DNA from 2 places in the Rhodoferax sp. GW821-FHT07G04 genome. Region 2 is predicted to be linked to the other one. Evidence: predicted binding sites of a transcription regulator. Region 2 holds the regulator's gene; the other holds the start of a gene.
The links. Region 2 encodes LexA, which represses DNA repair genes until DNA is damaged. Its sites were predicted from a motif close to ACTGTATNNNNATACAGT; they were not measured.

Region 1: imuA (translesion DNA synthesis-associated protein ImuA) is a predicted target of LexA. The motif match lies at 4,003-4,020, and genes of this name have one in related genera.

The regions. Positions count from the first base shown of each region.
Region 1 is NZ_JBWKQD010000001.1:1,204,887-1,212,653, reverse strand. It holds gene AC07OO_RS05555 (EamA family transporter) at 1-584, shown strand, start outside; gene AC07OO_RS05550 (multidrug effflux MFS transporter) at 633-1,865, shown strand; gene AC07OO_RS05545 (GGDEF domain-containing protein) at 1,897-3,933, shown strand; gene imuA (translesion DNA synthesis-associated protein ImuA) at 4,039-4,806, shown strand; gene AC07OO_RS05535 (Y-family DNA polymerase) at 4,775-6,208, shown strand; gene AC07OO_RS05530 (TMEM175 family protein) at 6,205-6,900, opposite strand; gene AC07OO_RS05525 (diguanylate cyclase) at 7,074-7,767, shown strand, end outside.
Region 2 is NZ_JBWKQD010000001.1:203,314-211,080, reverse strand. It holds gene AC07OO_RS00960 (type IV pilus assembly protein FimV) at 1-766, shown strand, start outside; gene AC07OO_RS00955 (D-2-hydroxyacid dehydrogenase family protein) at 786-1,793, opposite strand; gene AC07OO_RS00950 (hypothetical protein) at 1,848-2,177, opposite strand; gene lexA (transcriptional repressor LexA) at 2,198-2,872, opposite strand; gene AC07OO_RS00940 (asparaginase) at 2,986-3,975, shown strand; gene adk (adenylate kinase) at 4,020-4,676, opposite strand; gene kdsB (3-deoxy-manno-octulosonate cytidylyltransferase) at 4,782-5,567, opposite strand; gene AC07OO_RS00925 (Trm112 family protein) at 5,579-5,761, opposite strand; gene lpxK (tetraacyldisaccharide 4'-kinase) at 5,742-6,818, opposite strand; gene AC07OO_RS00915 (ExbD/TolR family protein) at 6,823-7,251, opposite strand; gene AC07OO_RS00910 (MotA/TolQ/ExbB proton channel family protein) at 7,259-7,767, opposite strand, start outside.

The sequences.
Region 1 (7,767 bases), 1.0 Mb from region 2:
TTGCTGCGCTGTGGCTTAAAGAGAAATGGCATGCCAACCAGTTGGCGGGCTTGGTGCTGGCGGCCGGTGGGCTGATGCTGATTGGCAGTGCCCACGGCGTCTCCATGCCGCTGGCGGGCTTCATGCTGACCATTGCCGCGGCGGCCATGTGGGCCTGCGGCAATATCGTGACCCGCGCCGTGGGCCGCCATGGCCCGATGAACCAGTTCGCCTTTGTGGTGTGGGCCAGCCTGGTGCCGCCTCTGCCTCTGCTCGCGCTGTCGGCCTGCATAGAGGGGCCACAGGCCATGGCCAATGGCTTGGCCCACTTCGGTTGGTCTGCCTTTGGTGCCGTGGCCTACCTGGCCTGGGCTGCCACGCTGTTTGGCTATGGGGTGTGGACGGCGCTACTGGCCCGCTACCCGGCCAACCGCATTGCGCCCTTCTCATTGCTGGTGCCCTTGGTGGGTCTCACCACCGGCTGGCTGGTGTTTGGTGAAGTGCTCAAGCCGGTGCACTTTGCCGGCGGTGCGCTGTTGATGGCTGGCCTGGCGGTGAACCTGTTTGGTGGCCGCCTGTTTGCCCGGTTGCGCTTGCAAACCTGAGGTGGTGAACTTCCGCCACCCACGGCATAGCCATGTTCCAATGATTGCATGAATCCCGACGCACACAAACTTTGGCTGGCCCCGCAGTGGGCCTTTGCGGTCCTGCTGGCACTGCTGGGCATGCTGGGCCCATTCTCCATCGACACCTACCTGCCGGCCTTTGCCGACATTGCGCGCTCGCTGGACGCTACGCCGGTGCAGATGCAGCAGACGCTGTCGGCCTACCTGTTCGGTTTCGCCTTCATGAGCCTGTTCCACGGTGCCATCTCCGACAGCTTTGGCCGCCGCCCGGTAGTGCTGTGGGGCTTGACGGCTTTTACCGTGGCATCGGCCGGTTGTGCGCTGTCGCAGAACATCGGCCTGTTGATCGTCTTCCGTGCCATGCAAGGCCTGTCCACCGGTGCCGGCATCGTCGTGTCGCGTGCGGTGATACGCGACATGTTTCCGCCCTCGCAGGCGCAAAAGGTCATGAGCCAAGTCACCATCTTCTTCGGCGTGGCCCCGGCGATTGCACCCATTGTGGGCGGCTGGATGCTGGTGCATGTCAGCTGGCATGGCATCTTCTGGTTCCTGACCGGTGTGGGCATCGTGCTGTGGCTGGCCATCTACCGGCTGCTGCCCGAAACCCTGCACAGCACCCAGCGCCAAGACTTTCATCCCCGCAACCTGATGGCCGGCTATTGGCAACTGGGCTCGGACCCGCGCTTCTTTTTGCTGGCCCTGGCCAGTGGCATCCCGTTCAACGGCATGTTTCTCTACATCCTGAGCGCGCCGGTCTTTCTGGGTGAGCACCTGCAGTTGGCACCGCAGCAATTCTTCTGGTGCTTTTTGATAACCATTGGCGGCATCATGGGCGGGGCCATGGTCAGCGGGCGCCTGGCGGGCAAGATTGCGCCCCAGCGGCAGATCCGCATGGGCTTTTCCATCATGCTGGTTATCGCAGTGCTCAACCTGGTGGCCAATCTGTTGTTCAAGGCCCACGTCAGTTGGGCCTTGTTCCCCTTGGGTATTTTTTCCTTTGGTTGGGCGCTGATGGTGCCGGTGGTCACGCTGCTGGTGTTGGATTTGCACCCCGAGCGGCGCGGCATGGCCTCCAGCCTGCAGATGTTTGTGGGGTCTACGGCCAATGGCATTGTGGCGGGCGTGGTCTCGCCGCTGGTCATGCACTCCACGGTGGCACTGGCAGCATCTTCGCTGCTGATGATGGGCCTGGGGCTGGTGTCATGGACCTATATTCGCCACCGCTGGCCCGAAATCGGGCATACCATTGCGCATGGCTAGGCTGCGCAAGCATCGTGTTGTTGGAATGGGTATGGCCCTTCTTCTGGGCCTGGCTGGTGCCGCCATGGCCCAGCAAGACAGCAGCATAGACCGCATCGACGCACTCTATGTGCTCTCCGAACGCGACAACGCCGCGGCGCTGACCCAGATCCGCGCACTGGGTGAACAGCTGCCCAGCACCACACCCTATGCGGTGCAGCGCGAATACCTGATCCGGCGCATCGACATGGAGCTGGACTCCGGTCAGATTGATGCAGCCAAGGCCTCCATCGCCAAGCTGCTGGCCCTGGCACAGGCGCAAAAGGACGACACAGGCCAGGCCATGGCCATGAGCTTTGAGGCCTCGGTGCTGGTGCTGGCGGCACAAAACGCCACGGCGCTCGTCAAGCTGGACGAGGCCCGCCCCTATGCCCAGCGCGCCGGTGACGCCGTAACCCTGTGGCAACACTACCGCGTGCTGGGCGGCGCTCAACTGGCCATGGGCAAGTTTGAGCCCGCCTTGGACAGCTACCTCAAAAGCCTGCAATACGCGGACCAACAGACCCGCCACCCCAAGCAGTCGCGTCTGCGGGCCCTGAGCGGCCTGGGCAATGTCTACTCGGCGATGAAGAACCACGAGAAGACCCTGGCCGTGATCGGCGAGGCACTGACCCTGGCCCAGGAGCTGGACGCCAAGAAAATGCAGGCCACGCTCTACCTCAACCAGGGTGCCGAATTCGCGTCACAAGGGCGCATGAAGGACTTCACGCTGGCCAATGAGCGGGCCCTGACAGTCAGCCGTGCCAGCGGCCTGGTGCGCCTGGAGGCTACCGTACTCAACAACATGGGCGACAGCTACCTGCGCAGCCACAACTACCCCAAGGCCGAAGCGCTGGCCCGCCAGGCCCTGGCCAAGTACAAGGAGCTGGACGACCAGTCGGGCGTGGTCACGGCGCAGTGCAACATCGGCTTTGCGCTGATGGGGCAGGGCAAGGTGTCGCAGGGCGTAGCCGAGGTCCGTTCCGCACTCAAGCGCGCGCACGATGCCGGTGCCATGGCCGACGAGGAAGACATACTGGGCGAGCTGGGCCGCATGTACGAACAACTGGGCCTGTACAGCGAAGCCGTGTCCACGATACGCGACCAGCAAAAGCTCAGCGAGCAACTGTTCCAGGCCGACCGCGAGAAATCCGTTGCCGCCATGCAGGAGCAGTTCGATACGGTGCAGCGGCAAAAGCAGATCGAGCTGCTGGCCCGCGAGAACAGCCTCAAGGACGCCAAGATCAGCAACCAGCGCCTGCAGCAAATCGTCACGCTGTTGGGTGCCATCGTCACCGTGCTGGTTGGCCTGTTTGTCTACCTGCTGTACCGCCGCGTGCGCAAGACCAACCAGAAGCTGCGCGAGGCCAACAAGCAGCTGGAATTCCACGCCGTACGCGACCCGCTGACCGGCCTGTTCAACCGCCGCTCCTTCTTCGAGCTGATGAACTGCCGCGCCGAAAACCCCAATGGCCGCCGCGCAGACGACAACCCCGACGGCCTGATGATCCTGGACATCGACCACTTCAAGCACATCAACGACACATTGGGCCACTCCGGCGGGGACGCGGTGCTGATCGAGATTGCCAAGCGCCTGCGCAGCACGGTGCGCGACACCGACATGGTGATGCGTTGGGGTGGCGAGGAGTTTCTGGTGTTCTCGCCCAAGGCCAATGCCGCCCACCTGAAGAGCCTGGCGCAGCGCGTGCTCAATGTCATTGGCGACAAGCCCATCGCGGTGGGCGACAAGATGATGACCATCACGGTCACCGGCGGCTTTTTGTCGCTGCCGTTCTCTGGCCTGTCCGAGACCGACTGCAACTGGGAAAAAGCCATGCAGATCGCCGACATGGCCCTCTACCTGGGCAAGGTCAATGGCCGCAACCGCGCCTACGGGTTGAACCGCCTGCTGGCGCCGTTTGAGCAGGTCATGCCGGTGCTGGAGCGCGATATCTCCGCCGCGCTCAAGGCCGAGATGGTGGAGTTGGTCGAGGTGCTGGGGCCCGAGCCCGCCGCCGCTGGCGGGGCCGGGCAGTCTCTGGCTGCTTAGCGGCGCCTCCCCGGCGTTTGCACAAAAACGGCCGCCAGGCCTCTCCCATAAACACTGGCATAATCGTATACTGTATGAAAATACAGTTAAAAAGAATGCCCACCCATGCCTGCCGTTGCCCATCTGCCCTCCTGGAAGGGCGTCCACGCGGACGTCTGGCAGGCCGATGCGCTGGCCAATGCGGCAGGAAGGGTGCTTGCCACGGGTGACGTGCTGCTCGACGCCCAACTGCCCGGCGGCGGCTGGCCCCTGGGGGCCTTGAGCGAAATCCTGCAGCCTCCCGGCGTGCACAACGAATGGCGCCTGCTGCTGCCCGCCCTGGCCCGCTGCGGCACCGGTGCCGTAGTGCTGGTGGGCGCGCCGCAGATGCCGTTTGGGCCGTCGCTGGGCGCACAAGGCCTCTTGCCCCAGCGCCTGCTGTGGGTGGCCCCGCAGGCAGGCGCCCAGGCCGGCGCGCAGCGCCTGTGGGCCACCGAGCAGGCCTTGCGCTGCGCCGACGTGGATGCCGTGCTGGCCTGGCTGGTGCAGGCGCGCCCCGAGCAACTGCGCCGCCTGCAGATGGCCGCGGCCGAATACGACAAGTTGCTGTTTGTGCTGCGGCCTGAGCAGGCCCAGCACGAATCCTCTCCTGCCACGCTGCGGCTGTGGGCGGCCCCGGCCGACGATGGCTCCGACCGGCTGGAGGTGCGCGCCCTCAAGCGCCGCGGCCCGCCGCTGGAGCAGCCCTTGCACCTGGCGGCCCGCCCGGCGCGGCTGGCCTGCCTGTTGGAGGCCAGCCAAAGGGATAGGGCTGCCACACCAGCCGCTGCCCGGCCCACTGCCGAATGGGGAGCCGTCGACCATGCACTGGATCGCACTGCAGCCCAGGCCTGACGCGCCAGTCCCCGCCGCGACGGATGCGCCGGGCGCAGACGGTGCGCTGTTGGTGGACGCGCACGCCGCCTGGGCCTGGTGGGCGTTGCAGTTCACGCCGCTGGTGGCGCGGGTGGAGTCTGCGCTGGTGATGGAGGTGTCGGCCAGCGAGCGCCTGTTTGGCGGACCAGATGCACTTTTGGACCAAGTGCTTAAGCCAAACTGGCCGCTAGCCCTCGTCAAATATGCACATGGCGCTACATCTTTGGTAGCGTATGGGCGATTGCAATGTGCCAATACGGGGGAGGGTGATGTTGCGCGCACCCTGTCTGCCGATGCCTTGCCCCTGCCCACGCTGGCGGCCGCGCGCCCCCACCTGTCCACGCTGGCCCGCCTGGGCCTCTCCACCTGGGGGCAGTTGCGGGCGCTGCCGCGCGGCGGCTTGGTGCGCCGCTTCGGTGCGGACCTGGTGGACGCGCTGGACTGCGCTTATGGCCAGCGTGCCGAGGTCTACCCCTGGCTGACCCTGCCCGATGTGTTTGACGCGCCGTTGGAGCTGCTGTCCAGTGTGGAGAGCGCCTCGGCCCTGCTGTTCGGCGCGCGGCGCCTGCTGGCGCAGTTGCAGCTGTGGCTGCGCGCCCGCCAGCGCGGCGTGCTGGGGCTGGAGCTGCTGTGGGAGCTGGACGCCCGGCGCTCCAATGCCTTGCATGTGGACGCCCACCACAGTGGCGGCGGGCAGGGCCGCCTGGTGCTGCGCACGGCCCAGCCCACGCAAGACATGCAACACCTGGCCCGCCTGCTGGGCGAGCAATTGGCCCAGGTCACGCTGCCCGCGCCGGTGCTGCACCTGCGCATGCGCTCGCTGCAGACCCAGGCCATGGCGGGCGAGAGTGTGAGCCTGCTGCCCGAAGATGTGCGCCACGGCGACAGCCTGCACCAGCTGCTGGAACGCTTAAGCGCCCGCTTGGGGCCGCAGCAGGTGCGCCGCGCCACGCTGCACGCCGACCACCGGCCCGAGCGCATGCAACACTGGCACGCGGCCACCGCACTGCCACCGGGCGGTGGGCCCAAGGGATTGGCGTTTGCTACCAAATCAGGAGCGGATGGTATATATCCGACGAGGGCTAGCGGTCAGAATGGCTTAAGCGATCCCGCCAGAATGGCCCTCTACCCCAGTTGGCTGCTGGCCACGCCGCTGCGCCTGACCGCGCACCAGGGGGTGCCGCAATACGAGGGCGGCCCTTTAGACCTGCTGGTCGGGCCGCAGCGGCTGGAGGCTGGCTGGTTGGATGGTCCCGCCCATTGCGCGCTGCGCGACTACTACGTGGCCCGCAGCGCGGTGGCGGGCCTGGTGTGGGTGTACTGCGAGCGATTGGGCGCGCAAGACCCGTCTCACTGGTTTTTGCACGGCTTGTTTGCCTAGGCTTTGGCCGCTTGCAGGCTGCGCATCTGCTTGCCAATGTAGGCGCCGCTGCCATGGTTCAGCGGCCACAGCAAGAAATAAATCATGCCGCTGAACAGGCCCGTATCGTGCGTCAGGGCCGCAATCAGCACCGACAGCAAGCCCACGCCGCCCGTGAAGGCGTTGCGAAGCAGAGCGCCCTTGAGTTCCAGCAGTGAGATCGCTGACAATTGCAAGTCCACCCGCTTGCTGCGCGCGCGCCAATGCATCAGGAAGAAAACCGCATTCACAGCGATCACGCCCAGGCCGTAGGTCACCATCAACTGGCGTATCTCCTGCTCTGTGCGAATGGCATCAGGCGACACGGTCCAGAACAACTGGTCCGCCAATAGGCTGAACAAAAACTTCATGGGGTAGACATACAGCAGCACCACAAACAGCAGCAGCATGTTCAGCGCCACGGTCACGCTATCGGTCAGCGGGTAGTGGCGGAAGAAGCGGCTGTGCTCGGCCCACACCGAAATCAGCAACACAAAGCACACACCAAAGGCCACGAATCCGTGCATGGTGTGCAGCAGCTCGTGGGCCGACTTGGGCACCTCCAGCGACACCACCAGCAGCGTGACGGCAAACGCGAACACCGCATCGCTGAAATTCTCGACCCGGTGCAGCGCAAATCCTCGGCGGCTCTGACCGCCTGCTTGATCGGACATATATCGACTCTCCCGTGGAATGAAAAAAACCAAGCGGCAATCCGCGTGGCGCCCCGCGCATTATCCGGTGGGCAAGCCCACCCCAAATGGCATGGTCAGGCCACCTGCACGTTGACCCTGCCGCTTGTGGTGTTGGGCGCCCCTGGCTGGCAAGAAAGCCGCTACGATTGCACATGCTGTCCTCTACGGAAACCGACGTAGCGCTGTTTGCCCTTGGCGACGATCTGCCGCTGCTGGAGCGCCATCTGGAGACACAGCGAGGCAGCCTGCGCCTGGCGCCCCTGATCGCACTGGCCTGGTACCTGCGCCAACGCGATTGCACACGGGCCTTGGCCCTGGCCGATGAGGCCGACACGCTGTTGCGCCACACCGATAGCCCACAAGCCGAACGCCGCCGCCATGCCGCACGCCTGCAATTGCTGCGTGCCGAGGTCAAGCTGCTGTTCGCTGAGCTGGATGAGGCCGAGCGCATGGTGCAGACCGCTGCCCAGACTTTTGCCGAACTGGGCGACTCTGCTGGCCAGGGCGATGCCAGTTGGATGCAAGCGACCATCGCGCTGGACCGCGGCAGCATGGCGCAGGCCGGCATCACGCTGGAGCAGGCATGGATCCACTACCACCGCCATGGCGATGTGCTGCGTATGAATGCCTGCGTCGCACGGCGGTTGACTTATAAAGCCTTCAAAGACCCATTGGCCACGGCAAGCAAGTTGCACGAAGCCTTTGCGCCCGATATAGCGCACCCGCCGGCAGTTGCGGCATGGCTTGGCACCGCGCGTGCCAATGTGGCGGGCCTCACCGACGACCCCGCCACCGCCATCCAGCAGTACATGCAGGCCCACCACGATGCCATGGCCAGTGGCCAGG
Region 2 (7,767 bases):
CGGCGCAGGGCAATCGGCTTTGCCACCGGCGCCCGTCCACGCTGCGCAATCCACCCGCAGTCAGCCCGCACACCATCAGCCCACGTCGGGGCATATGGACTTTGCCCACAGCATGTCGGCTACCCTGCGCTCAGTCAATACCAAGGAGATGCTGGATGTCCGCCAGCAGGCCGAGTTCTTCCTGACCTTGGGACAGCATGAAGAGGCTATTACCTTGCTACGAGAGAGTGTGGATGCGGGTGCCGAGGCCAACCCTTTGGTCTACCTCGAGTTGTTCAGGGTATTGCACAGCTTGGGGCGCAAAGCGGAATATGACCACTACCGCACTGGATTCAATGCCATTTTCAATGGCCACTTGCCGGTCTATGCGGACTTCAGCCAATCGGGCAGCGGCTTGGAGGCCTATCCCTCGGTGTGCAATCGCATCGTCGCGCTATGGCCGTCTGAAGAGGCTGTGTCCTATATTGCGAGCTGCTTGGTGCGCGGCCCCAAGGAAAACAGCAGCCAGGACTTTGACCTTGAAGCCTTCCGCGACTTGCTGATGCTGCACGGGGTGGCTAGCCGCGTCGCCTCATCATCGTTCGACTCGGGCTTTATGCCCTTTAGCGCTGCGAAAACCGTGCCCGTCGCAACGGACATGGCAGCAGAGAGAGATGCTGACGTTGACTCGGGTCTTGCCCGGCCGCGTGACGACAACCTCATCGACTTTGATGCCAGCGGTTGGTCATCATCGGCACAGACTAACGGTGTGAACAAGCCCCGCTGAAACGCGGGTGAGTGAAGATTCAGCGCCGGACCTGCAGGGCACCGGGGTTGACGATATTGGTGGGCGTACCCTTGATGAAATTGGTCACGTTGTCAAAGGCCGCTCCGAATAGTTTTTCGTAATTGGTCTGCTCCACGTAGCCAATGTGGGGCGTACAAATGCAATTCTCCAGCCGCAACAGTGCGTGCCCCTGTAGGACGGGCTCACTGTCGAAGACGTCTACGGCAGCCATACCGGGATGGCCTCGGTTCAAGGCGCTGATCAGGGTGTTGGTGTCCAAGAGCTCGGCGCGGGCCGTATTGACCAGTAGTGCGGTGGGCTTCATGCGGGCCAAGTCTGTATGGTCAACCAGGTTACGCGTGCTGTCGCTGAGCCGCAGATGGAGGGACAAGACGTCGCAGTGCTCAAAAAAGGCCTCGCGACTGGGGGCCGCGCCGTAGCCGTCTTGCAAGGCTTTTTCTCGCGAGGCTTCGCTACCCCAGACAACAACCTTCATACCGAAGGCGCGCCCGTAGCTTGCAACCATTTGGCCAATTTTTCCGTAGCCCCATATGCCCAAGACCTTGTCACGCAGCTCGCTGCCGATGCCAAAGTTGGCCGGCATTGAGCCGGCTTTCAGCCCGGACTGTTGCCATGCACCGTGCTTGAGGTTGCCGATGTAATGCGGTAGACGGCGCATCGCTGCCATGATCAGCGCCCATGTCAACTCCGCAGGTGCCACGCCAGAGCCCTGGCCTTCTGCGACGGCAATGCCGCGCTCGGTGCAAGCCTGCACATCCAAGTGAGCACCGATGCGCCCAGTCTGGGAAATCATCTTCAGCTTGGGCAGCTTTTCAATGAGCTGGCGGTTGATATGTGTGCGTTCACGGATCAAGACAATGACATCTGCATCCTTGAGCCGAACAGAGAGTTGGCCAATGCCTTTCACCGTGTTGGTATAGACCTTGGCTTGGTAGGCCTCTAACTTCGCTGCGCACTCCAGTTTGCGTACGGCATCCTGATAGTCATCCAAAATCACAATATTCATGGGCTCAATTGTGCCCTGCCCAAGCGCCGGTACGGCGCGCAAACCCCCGCCAACTTAAGAGAGGGCAGCCTCTCGCGCAGCTAAACGGTCCAGTTCGGCGCAGACGTCGGCCATGCGCCCGGAGATGACCATGCGCCCGACACTGGCGCGTGCCTGCCCGCTTTCGACCACGCGCACTACACGCAGGGGCTTGGGCATTTTGATGATTGGAGCGCTAGCCCTCGTCAATGGGTCATTTGCTGCTACAGTTTTGGGAGTAAATGCAGGTGCCTCCCGCTTGGGCAATGAAACCCCCGCAGTCGAAAACCGGCTGGCGGACCACCAGCGCATCAGGCCTTGCAAGGGGCCAAAGAAATCGGCATGGGCAAATAAAGCGGTGTTCATGGGATGGCTTTCGTGCGGAATTACATGAGCATGGTGTTGCGTATCAAACCTACGGCCAAGCCTTCGATTTCAAAAGGCTCACCAGGCTCGACCACAATGGTTTGGTAGTCCGGGTTTTCGGGGTGCAGTTCGATCAAATGTTTGTTGCGCCGGAAACGTTTGACAGTGACCTCATCACCCAGCCGGGCTACAACGATCTGGCCATTCTTGGCATCTTTGGTGGCTTGCACGGCCAGCAGGTCGCCATCCATGATGCCGGCGTCGCGCATGGACATGCCACGCACCTTCAGCAGGTAATCGGGTTGACGTTGGAACAGGCTGTTTTCAACGTAATAGGTTTGGTCCACATGTTCCTGGGCGAGAATGGGTGAACCAGCTGCGACCCGGCCTACCAATGGCAGAGCTAATTGGGCCAAACCCGGAATCGGCAAGGAGAATTGTTTGCTGCGCGACTCGTTGATGGACCGCAATGCGTCCCCTCTGAGGCGGATGCCACGGGATGTGCCGCTGACCAATTCGATAACGCCTTTGCGGGCCAGGGCTTGCAAGTGCTCCTCGGCGGCATTGGCGGACTTGAAGCCAAGCTCGCTGGCGATTTCGGCACGTGTAGGAGGAGCGCCGGTGCGGGCGATGGCGCCTTGGATCAGGTCCAGAATCTGTTGTTGCCGTGCGGTAAGTTTGGGACTTTCAAGCATGCTGACTCCTTGGTTCTGGGCCGCTTAGGCTGTTGGTCTATACACACTGTTTCGGCATCCAGTGACTGTATTTTTAACCAGTTTTATTTTGTTTGCAAGTGGAAAGCGCAAATATGTTGAAAAAGATGGTGTTTTTGGGTACCGGTGGCACGATTGCAGGCACCTCTGCGCAGGCGGATGACAACGTGGGGTACACCGCAGCGCAGGTGGGCGTGGGCCAGTTGCTGCAGGCCATTCCCCGTCTGCAGCAGGCGCTGGGTTCGCACGCATTCGTGGCCGAGCAGGTCGTGCAGGTGGACAGCAAGGACATGGGATGGGAGCAGTGGCGCTTACTGGCACAAAGCATTCAGCACCATCTGTCCCGGGCCGATATCGATGCCGTGGTGGTGACGCATGGCACCGACACCCTGGAGGAGACAGCCTTCTTTTTGTCCCAGGTTTTGCCCCGGCAGATGTTGGCCGAGAAGGCTGTGGTCCTAACCTGTGCCATGCGCCCTGCGTCTTCGCTGTCACCCGATGGGCCACAGAATGTGCTGGACGCCGTGGCGGTGGCACAGTCGGCGCAGGCCCGAGGCGTATTGGCGGTGTGTGCCGGGGTTGTGCACGTTGCTCGGGACGTCCAGAAGGTCCATCCCTATCGACTCAATGCCTTTGATTCGGGCGATGCGGGTCCCTTAGGCTATGTGGAGGAGGGCAAGGTACGTTGGTTGCACGCAAGCCCCGTGCGGGAGGGACAAGCTGAGGATTTTCCGATGGAAGCGCTGTCCAATCCGCAATGGCCGCGCGTTGAGATTGTCACCAACTACGCGGGTGCATGCGGAGCCACCGTACGCACACTGTGTGCGGCGCCTTCGGTGGGCTCAGAGCAAGCTGTGCGGGGCCTCATCGTTGCGGGCACCGGCAATGGCACCATCCACCGCGATTTGGAGAAAGCCCTGCACGAGGTTCGGGCCCAGGGTGTGCGGGTGTTGCGGGCTAGCCGCTGCGCATACGGCAGTATCGTGGTTGGCCCGGCCCAGGGGAAGGGGGACATCCCGGATTCTGGGGGGCTGTCTCCGCTCAAGGCCCGCATTGCCCTGATGCTGGAGTTGATGCAGGCGTAAAAAAGGCCGCATCGGCGGCCTTTTGGAAGCGCGTATGCGGCCGGTTAGCTGCCCAATGCCTCAAAAACGCGCGACTTGATGACATCCACTTCGCCCATGCCGCTGACGGCGCGGTATTTGGGGGCGCCAGTCGGGTCTTTGGCGGCCCAGCCGGAGTAGTAGTCCACCAAGGGCCGTGTCTGGGCGCTATAAACATCCAGACGCTTCTTGACGGTCTCTTCCTGATCGTCGGGGCGTTGTACCAGGGGCTCGCCGGTCACATCGTCTTTGCCTTCCACTTTGGGTGGGTTGAACTTGACATGGTAGGTACGGCCCGATGCCGGGTGGGAGCGGCGTCCGCTCATGCGTTCGATGATGGCGTCAAAGGGGACATCGATTTCCACCACATAGTCGAGCGCCACGCCTGCAGCCTTCATGGCATCGGCCTGGGGGATGGTGCGGGGGAAACCGTCAAACAAAAAGCCTTTGGCGCAATCGGGTTGGGCAATACGCTCCTTGACGAGGTTGATGATCAGGTCGTCACTGACCAGGCCACCGGACTTCATCACCGCATCGGCCTGCAGGCCCAGCGGGGTGCCGGCCTTCACGGCGGCACGCAGCATGTCACCGGTCGAGATTTGTGGAATGCCGTATTTTTGGCAAATGAACGTGGCTTGCGTGCCCTTGCCCGCGCCTGGCGCGCCCAACAAAATAAGTCTCATGGATACCCTCGGATAGAACAAAAAACCTTTGGCCCGGCAGGCTGCGCCCTACAGGCGCGCCACGACACGCGGCTGCTCCCGAGAATAGCATGGACCATCCCCTGGCTAACTTACAGCGCGGCCCGCATTGGCAATAAATGCGGCCCGCACACGTTCCAGGTCTTCTGGCGTATCTACACCCGGTCCCGGCGCATGGGGGCTTACGTGCACTGCGATGCGGTGCCCATGCCACATGGCGCGCAATTGCTCCAGGGCTTCGATGATCTCAATGGGGGCCTGCGGCAATTGGGGGAACTGGCGCAGAAAACTGGCCCGGTAGGCATAGATGCCAATGTGGCGCAGGGGTGCGGCGATTGGGGGCAGGGCCTCTATGCCTTGGGCAAAACCATCACGCCACCAAGCGATCGGCGCACGGCTGAAGTACAGCGCCAGCCCGGCGGCATCCAGCACCACCTTGACGACATTGGGGTTCGCGAAATCGGCAACGCTGGCGATGGCGTGGGCAGCCGTGCCCATGCTGGCCGTAGGTTGGGTTCGCAGCACGTCGGCAACGGCCTGTACCAGCGCCGGGTCTATCAAGGGCTCGTCACCCTGCACATTGACGACGATGTCTTCACCCTGCAGTGCCAGCAGTTCGCAGGCTTCAGCCAGACGATCACTGCCGGAAGCATGGTCGTCACGGGTCAGAATGGCTTCGATACCGTGTTGGCGGCAAGCCTCCACGATGGAGGGGTGGTCGCCGGCCACGACGACGCGGGTGCCTGCGGGCACACCCGAACGCACGCGCTCAGCTACGCGCACCACCATGGGTGCGCCAGCCAGATCTGCCAGCGGCTTGTTGGGCAAACGGGTAGAGGCCAGGCGCGCCGGTATCAGTACCGTGTAGCCCATGCTGGTGGCGTTCACAGGCCGAGTTCGGTGTCGGTCAGCGTGCGGGCTTCGTTTTCCAGCAGAACTGGAATGCCGTCACGCACGGGATAGGCCAGGCGCGCGCTGCGCGAAATCAGTTCCTGCTTTTCGCGGTCGTATTCCAGGGGGCCCTTGGTCACGGGGCAAACGATGAGTTCAAGTAGTCTTGTGTCCATGGCTGGATGATAGCGGCGCGGGCAATAGCGGCAGCAGTGCCGCATCCAGTGCGCGGAAGAAGGCGGGCTCTGGCGTGAATTCCAATGGAATAGCCAGGGCGTCGGGTACCAGTGGCCACAGCTTGGCGGCGTCCTTCTCTGTGCAAATCAGGCGGTAGCCCTCGTGAAATATGGATGAGAAGCTATCAAAATCATAGTGATCCGGAAGCGCAAGCGTCTGCACCAGCTGCAGACCTCGGGCGCGCAGCATGGCAAAGAAGGTCTCGGGTTGGGCGATACCGGCCAGCGCCAGCAGGGGTTTGGCGCCCGGTGCACTCAGGTCTTTGAGTGGCACCTGCGTCCCGTCGCGTTCGACAACCCAGGGCGCGAGTTGGCGCCGCGCGGTGTAGCCGGCAAAAGCAGGCTGGGCGCCGGTGTGCAGCACCAGCAGGCGATCGGATTGCTGGCCCACACGCGCTACCGCGCGGCGGGGCCAGGCTTCGCGTAGAGGGCCGGCTGGCAGCAGCCAACCGTTGCCGCATCCACGGTCGTCGAACACGCAGACCTCCAGGTCGCGGTACAGCGCATAGTGCTGCAAGCCGTCGTCGCAGACGATGATGCGGGTGTGTGGATAGCGGGCTAGCAGCGCCGTAGTGGCCGCATAGCGCGTGGGACCTACGAAAACCGGCATGCCGGTTGTGCGCCGGATCAGCAAAGGCTCATCCCCCACATCGGCGGGGTGGGCATCCTCCAGCACCTCGGCGCAGACCGTGCCATTCTTGCGCCCATACCCGCGCGACACCACGCCTACGGGGTGCCCCTGTGCACGCAGGTGCTGAACCAGGGCCATGACGGTGGGGGTTTTGCCTGCGCCGCCGGCCACCACATTGCCGACGACGATGACGATGGCATCGGCGCGCTGCGTCCTGAGCAGGCCCCATTGGTACAACCGGCGCCGCAGCCCTGACAGGCATTTAAAAAGCAGAGAGAGGGGCCACAGCAGCAGGGCAAGACCGGTCCGCCGGGTCCAGGCCCGCAGCAGCCTGCCTTGCAGCGTGGGCCGCAAAGCACCGGCCATGGCTTCAGCGGCCACCGGCCTGTGCGGAGGACTGGGTAGCGAAGGTGATTTGGTTCAGGCCGGAACGGCGTGCGGCTTCCATGACCGTCACTACCGACTGGTGCTTGGCACTGGCGTCGGCGCTAATGATGACGACCGTGTCTTTGCCAGCCTTGGCGCCTTCGGTCATGGCCATGGCCACGCTCTCCAGGCTGCGCCCGGCTACGGGCACGCGGTTGATGCTGAACGCGCCGTCGGCACTCACGCCCACGATCAATTCCTTGGCGTAGTCGCGTTGCGCATCGGTGTCGGCAACCGGCAGCTTGAGCTGCATTTCGGTGAACTTGCTGTAAGTGGTGGACAGCATTAAGAAGATCAACACCACCAACAGCACGTCAATGAAGGGGATCAGATTGATCTCGGGCTCTTCGGTGGTTCGGGCGCGGAAGTTCATGGCGGGCTCAGGGCTTGCGGAACACCTTGAGATGGCGTGCCAGGTGTTCGGCAGCCAATTCCAGCGTCAACAGGTAGGCATCGACCTGGCCGCGGAAGTAGCGCCAGAAGATCAGTGAGGGGATGGCCACGATCAGACCGAAGGCGGTGTTGTACAGCGCGATCGAAATACCGTGGGCCAGTTGGGCAGGGTTGCCACCGGTAGCGCCACCCGGGGCCTGCGAGCCGAAAATCTCAATCATGCCGACCACGGTGCCAAACAAGCCCATCAGCGGTGCGGCCGATGCAATGGTGGCCAAGGCGCTGAGGCGCAACTCCAGGCGGTGCGCGACGATGCGACCGGTGCTCTCCATGGTGGCACGCAGGTCGTCTTCGGTACAGCGGGGGTCGGCGTTGATGGCGCGTAGTCCACTGGCCAAGACCTCACCCATGGCCGAATTTTTCTCCAACTGGGTTACAACGTCGGGGGCGGGGATGGCGTTGCGGGTAACACTCAGCACTTCATCCAAAAGACGGG